Regions from separate parts of the Viridibacillus sp. FSL E2-0187 genome, predicted to be linked through region 1. Evidence: riboswitches for the same ligand, from Rfam matches in the RefSeq annotation. Region 1 holds a riboswitch; each other region holds the start of a gene.

Evidence for each region. Region 1 has a riboswitch for S-adenosylmethionine ahead of metA (homoserine O-acetyltransferase MetA). Riboswitches for the same ligand answer to the same signal wherever they lie in the genome.
Region 2: linked by a shared signal. The riboswitch ahead of MHH85_RS18000 (O-acetylhomoserine aminocarboxypropyltransferase/cysteine synthase family protein) and the one ahead of metA (homoserine O-acetyltransferase MetA) in region 1 are both predicted to bind S-adenosylmethionine.
Region 3: linked by a shared signal. The riboswitch ahead of MHH85_RS18415 (M20 metallopeptidase family protein) and the one ahead of metA (homoserine O-acetyltransferase MetA) in region 1 are both predicted to bind S-adenosylmethionine.

The regions. Positions count from the first base shown of each region.
Region 1 is NZ_JBBOVG010000001.1:2,051,733-2,054,010, forward strand. It holds gene MHH85_RS09935 (alpha/beta hydrolase) at 1-150, opposite strand, end outside; gene metA (homoserine O-acetyltransferase MetA) at 320-1,228, opposite strand; SAM riboswitch class I at 1,325-1,432, opposite strand; gene galE (UDP-glucose 4-epimerase GalE) at 1,609-2,278, opposite strand, start outside.
Region 2 is NZ_JBBOVG010000001.1:3,717,102-3,719,379, forward strand. It holds gene MHH85_RS18000 (O-acetylhomoserine aminocarboxypropyltransferase/cysteine synthase family protein) at 228-1,523, opposite strand; SAM riboswitch class I at 1,639-1,752, opposite strand; gene nfsA (oxygen-insensitive NADPH nitroreductase) at 1,952-2,278, shown strand, end outside.
Region 3 is NZ_JBBOVG010000001.1:3,796,845-3,799,122, reverse strand. It holds gene MHH85_RS18420 (nitric oxide synthase oxygenase) at 1-576, shown strand, start outside; SAM riboswitch class I at 658-763, shown strand; gene MHH85_RS18415 (M20 metallopeptidase family protein) at 935-2,134, shown strand; gene MHH85_RS18410 (VOC family protein) at 2,147-2,278, shown strand, end outside.

The DNA.
Region 1 (2,278 bases):
GATATGACAACTATCTTTAAAATCAGCTACTAATCCAGGTAAATCTTGCTCATTACTCCCCATCCCATGTAATAAGAAAATAGCAGGGTATTTTTTAGCTGGATCCATATTTTTTGGTTCTGTATGAATAAATGTAAAAGGTGAGTTCATTGATTGTCTTCCCTTCGAGATAAACTACATTTATCATAGCATAAAGTATGCTTCGAAGGTGCTTACCTTTTGATTTTAATAGAAAATGTTCTTTACTTATAAGAAGTATCTACACTCAACAGAAAAAGCTCTATTCCATTTAACTAATAGAATAGATTATTTCTTTATATCATTCCCACTCAAATGGTGTTTCTTGGTATACATAGTAGTTCAACCAGTTGGAGAACAATAAATGGGTATGTGAACGCCAAGTATTATATGGTTGCTTTGATGGATCATCATTTGGAAAATAATTATGTGGAACTTCTATATTCAACCCTTTAGCAACGTCACGAGAATATTCATCTGCCAAAGTATGTGCATCGTATTCTAAATGCCCGGTAATCATAATGTGCTTTTCATCTTCTGACATGACAATAAATACTCCAGCATCATTAGAGGCTGACAATAGTTTAAGCTTTGGATGAGCTTCAACTTCTTCTATAGATACTGATGTATTCCGTGAATGAGGAGCAGTAAATATATCATTAAAACCGCGAACAAGCTTCACAGTTGGATCTGTGATTGTATGATCATAAATTCCTGAGCATTTCTTCGCCAGTGGGAATTTCCCAATACCATAATGATGATAAAGTGCTGCTTGTGCACCCCAACAGATATGTAAAACAGATGTGACATTTGTTTTGGTCCAATCCATAATACTAACAATTTCTTCCCAGAAATCAACATCTTCAAACTCCATTAATTCAATCGGTGCACCAGTTATAATCATACCGTCAAATCGACGGTGTTTAACATGTTCAAACGTCGTATAAAACGATTCTAAATGTGTTTTACTAACATTTTTAGAAACATATGTCGCAGTATTTAAAAACGTTACGTTCACTTGTAGAGGTGTATTACCAAGGAGACGCAATAATTGAAGCTCGGTTTTCTCCTTTTCTGGCATCAAATTTAAAATCAGTATATTTAAAGGTCGAATATTTTGGCTTTTTGAACGGTCCTCTTCCATTACGAAGATTTTTTCCTCTTTTAGTAATTCCGTTGCCGGAAGGTTTTTTGGAATATTAATTGGCATTGCTATTTCTCTCCTTTTTTCTTTTTTTATTATGTACACGCATATAAAAAGCCCTCATTCTCTAGATAAGAATGAGGGCTAACTTAACACGCTCGTTTCTTATCTTCCAAGACTTTTGTCTTGTAGGACTTAGCACCTTTCTGATTGAATCAGAGGTTGCTGAAGCTTCACAGGGCCTTATCCCTCAGCTTCTCTTGATAAGAATATTTAATTGATTTAATCCTATCATTAAATTGTCAGATAAGCAAACATTTCTGTCAATTTAACCATAGGAAATAAGCCCTCTTAGTTTTCCTACAGGGCTTCAGAAAAGTATTTTAAATCATAGTAATTAAGTATGTTTAATATAGTATAAAACATATTCCAGTTTTATGCAACAATTACAAATCAGTTATATATAACAACTGATTTTCTTCTAAATTCCTTACTTTATAACCATTTGGATTATTCCTTTGCCATCTCCAAGCATCTCTACACATATCTTCTAGTGTTTTTTCTGCCACCCAATCGAGTTGTAGCTTTGCTTTTGTAGCATCTGCATAGCTAATGGCAACATCACCTTCACGACGATCGCTAATATGGTATTTAATGGGGATACCTGATACATATTCGAATGTTTTTACAACTTGTAAGACGCTATATCCTTCACCTGTACCTAGATTAAATACTTTCCATCCATTCTTTCTTTTTAAACTTTCTAACGCTTTGACATGACCTTTTGCTAAATCAACTACATGAATATAATCACGAATACCGGTCCCATCAAGCGTTGGATAATCATTTCCGTATATATTTAAATAAGGTAATTTACCCGTTGCCACTTGTGTTATATAAGGCATCAAATTATTCGGTATAGAAAAAGGATCTTCCCCTATCATTCCACTAACATGTGCTCCAATTGGATTAAAATATCGTAATGAAATTATTGAAAAAGAAGGATTTGATTGAGCAAATTCATATAAGAACTTTTCAACAGCAAGTTTTGTTGTACCATAAGGATTCGTTGTATTTAAGGATGCAGTTTCAGGGATAGGACATTGTTCTGGAGTA
Region 2 (2,278 bases), 1.7 Mb from region 1:
TATTGATGATTTTAGACTATAAATGAACAAATTACAAGAAAAATCTTTCCGGAGAGGACAATTGTTTTTTCTAGAAGGTCACTAAAGCTGATACTAACGATACTTTAACTGTATTTTAAATTTTGCTACATAATTTTTATAGTTTAAAAATAACGATTTAAAAAGAAAAAAGGACGACATAATGCCCCTCGTCATCCCTTGTCTTGATCTTTTCTATATATAAATACTTATTTAGCTACGACTGCTTCAGCCACTTTTGCAAAAGCATTATCTAGTGCTTCAATAATATCCTCAATTGCTTCTAAACCAATTGATAAACGTACAAGCTCTTCAGATACACCCGCTAAAACTAATTCTTCTGCACTTAACTGTTGGTGTGTTGTAGATGCCGGGTGGATAATTAACGAACGTGCATCACCCACATTTGCTACATGCGAGAATAACTCAATGTTATCAATTAATTGGCGACCAGCTTCACGACCACCTTTAATACCAAATGTTAATACTGAGCCGAAGCCATTTTTTAAATATTTTTTTGCATTTTCATGTGTTGCACTATCTTCAAAGCCATTGAAGCTAACCCACTCAACATTTTCATGACTACGTAGGTATTCAGCTACTTTTTGTGCATTCTCATTATGTCGTGGTACACGTAAATGTAATGTTTCAAGACCTTGAATTAACTGGAATGCATTGTCAGGACTTAATGTTGGACCAAAATCACGTAGCAATTGAACGCGTAAACGAGTTGCAAATGCAGCACTAGCAGCATCAACACCGTATCGAATACCATGGTAAGATGCGTCTGGCTCTGTATAGTCAGGGAATTTTCCCTGTGTCCAATCAAACTTACCAGCATCGACAGCGACACCACCGATTACTGTACCGTGTCCACCAATCCATTTTGTTGCAGAGTGCACTACAATGTCAGCACCGAACTCTATTGGATTTGAACCATATGGTGATGGGAATGTATTATCAACAATTAATGGAATCTCATTTTCATGTGCGATATTTGCCAAAGCTTCAATATCCACTACAGTTAAACTTGGATTACCGATTGTTTCCACATAAATCGCTTTTGTATTTTCTTGAATCGCTGTACGGAAATTTTCTGGATCCCTTTCATCTACAAAGGAAGTTGTAATGCCATAGCGAGGCAAAGTATTGGCTAACAAATTATATGTACCGCCATATAAACTACCTGAAGCAACGATATGATCGCCAGCACGCGCAATATTTAAAATTGAAAATGAAATAGCAGCCATTCCTGAAGATAATGCTACTGCTGCTGTTCCTCCTTCTAATAAAGCAACGCGTTTTTCGAATACATCGACAGTTGGGTTCATAATACGAGAATAAATATTACCGGGTTCTTCAAGTGCAAATAGTTTTTGAGCATGCTCCGTACTATTAAAAGCGTAAGCAGTTGTACGATAAATTGGTACAGCACGTGCACCTGTTGTTGGATCTGCCACTTGGCCACCGTGTAATAATAAAGTTTCAGGACGTAAATTTGTCATCATTCATTCCCCCTAAATGTTTTTTGAGATGGCAAATCGGAGGTGTGAGGAGGATTTTATGGAAAAATAAAAACCCCCTTCGCTAAGAAGAGGGTTGCATAAGCAATTTTTCCTCCCCTTATCTGTCAGATCCGATTAAAAATCTGTAGGAATTAGCACCATTGTGAGTTCGTCACTCACCGGTTGCTGGGCATCGCAGGGCCTATCCCTCCGCCGCTCTTGATAAGAGTATTTGATTCAGTTCCATCTTGTTGACAAGTATAGAAGATAAATCGAACTAATGTCAATACTTTTATTTGTTTTTTCTGAACATTAAATTTAATAGATACAACTTTTAGATAGATGAATTTATTTTAAGTAGACTTTAAAATATGTTAGCCTAAAGATAGAAAGTAAATATATATTATTTGGCAAAGGGGTTTCGGATAATGGCAAGAGAATTACTACGCAGTCACGCTTCTGTACGTAAATATACAGGCGAACCTATTTCTAAAGAAGTAGTTGTCGATTTAATTGAAACAGCACAAATGGCAGCGAGCTCGCATTTCGTACAAGCTTATAGCGTCATTTGGGTAACAGATGAAGATAAAAAGAAAAAACTTGGAGAACTTTCGAATAACGAATTCCAATTTGGAACAGCGGGTGCTTCATTTCTATTTTGTGTAGATTTTAAACGACTGCAAGTTGCTGGACAAAAAAATGGTGTTAAAATTATTGCTGATTCTGCGGAGAACGTACTTGTGGGTGTAGCAGAT
Region 3 (2,278 bases), 1.7 Mb from region 1:
CCACTTGTTATTCAAGTTGAAGAAAGAGAACCGCAATTATTCGATATTCCAGCAGAGTATATATTGGAAGTTCCAATCCGACACCCTGAGTTTGAGTGGTTTAAGGACCTTGGTCTGAAGTGGTATGCAGTACCGATGATTTCGAATATGAAATTAGAAGTTGGTGGTATTACATATGCAGCTGCTCCTTTTAATGGTTGGTATATGGGAACTGAAATTGGTGCACGTAATTTAGCGGATGACTATCGATATAATATGCTACCGACAATTGCAGAAAAGATGGGTTTAAATACAGTTTCAAATTCTTCTTTATGGAAAGACCGTGCGTTAGTTGAATTGAATGCGGCAGTTTTATATTCGTATAAAGAAGATGAAGTGAGCATTGTAGATCACCATACAGCAGCACAACAATTCAAACGCTTCGAATCCAATGAACAAAATGCAGGGCGTGACGTAACAGGGAATTGGACATGGCTTATTCCACCATTATCACCGGCTACAACGCATATATTCCATAAACCATATGACAATGAACGCAAAACACCAAATTATTTTTATCAGAAAGCGCCGTATTGATTTAGAAAAACGCAGGAAAATTATTGCAATTTTTAATGGATTGGCGTAACATGATTTTAATTACTACTAATTCAATAGGTTTTCTTATCAAGAGAGATGGAGGGACTGGCCCTGTGATATCTCAGCAACCGCTATTAAAGCAAGGTGCTACTTCCAGCAAGTTGATTAAAGACTTGATAGATGAGAATGGACTTACATACCAAGTCGATTTCTCTAAATGAAATAGAGAAATCGACTTTTTATTATCATGAAATAAATTTATAAAGCATATAATGAAAAGTTTCCTAAGAAAAAAATTTAACTCAAATACAAGTAAACCAATTTGAATTAAAGGTATAAATTGAGGGAGGAATATTGAATGAGTGCGATAACGCAAAAAGAACTTTTAACTACAATTTATGAAGAAATAGATCAAGGTTTTGATGAAATTGTTGGATGGAGGAGATATTTGCATGAGCATCCAGAGTTATCTTTTGAAGAATATGAAACTGCAAAATTTATTGCAGAAAAACTTGAGAGCTTCGGTTTAGAGGTGAAAAAAGGGATAGGAGGAAATGGTTTAATTGGTATTTTGAAAGGAGATCAAGCAGGTAAAACAATCGCTTTAAGAGCCGATTTTGATGCATTACCTATTACAGATTTAAAAGAAGTTGCATACAAATCTCAAAAAGAGGGTGTCATGCATGCATGTGGTCATGATGGACACACGACCGCATTACTTGCGACAGCGAAAACACTAAGTCATTACAGAGAGCATCTGCACGGTAATATCATTTTTATTTTCCAACATGCGGAGGAAAAACCTCCTGGTGGTGCGAAATTCATGATTGCAGAAGAAGTATTGAAGGATGTCGATTATGTATTTGGTGCGCATTTAGATTCAGGTTCACCTGTTGGAAAGGTATCTGTTGGGGATGGTTTTAAAATGGCTGCCGTTGATAAATTCGCGATTAAAATTCAAGGATTAGGAGGCCATGGTGCGAAACCACAGCAGTCCATCGACTCAATTGTTGTAGGTAGTGAAATCGTTGGAGCGTTGCAAAAAATTGTCAGTCGTCGCTTAAATCCATTTGATGCAGCGGTAGTGACAGTTGGTGTATTCCACGCAGGAAGTGCTTTTAATATTATTGCTGACTCGGCAATTATTGAAGGAACGGTTCGTACAATGACGGATGAAGTTCGTAATAAGGTAAAAGAAGAAATCTACTCAATCGTCAAAGGAGTAACGGAATCAGCACATGCAACATATGAAATTGATTATTTACATGGCTATCCAGCCCTTTACAATCATCCAACTGAAACAGAGCTTGTGAAAGAATTATTTGAAGTGGAATTCGGTACAGATTCTGTAATTGAATTTGAACCGTCAATGGGTGGAGAGGATTTCGCGTATTTTTTAAATGAAAAACCAGGTACTTATTTTAAAGCAGGCTCACGCAATGACGATGAACGAACTCATTTTGCACATCATCATCCGAAATTCGACTTTGATGAAAGAGCGTTATTAACAATAGAGAAAGCTTTTGTGAAAATCGTTTCACATTATTTATTTAAATAAGGGGATTTGAACATGACATTATCTTTTGATCACTTAGTACATTTTGTAGATGAACCAAAAGAAGTAATAACATTATTAAAAAATAAAGGAATTCACGCTGTTGAAGGAGGCGTTCATGAAGGGCGAGGAACGTACAATGCGCTT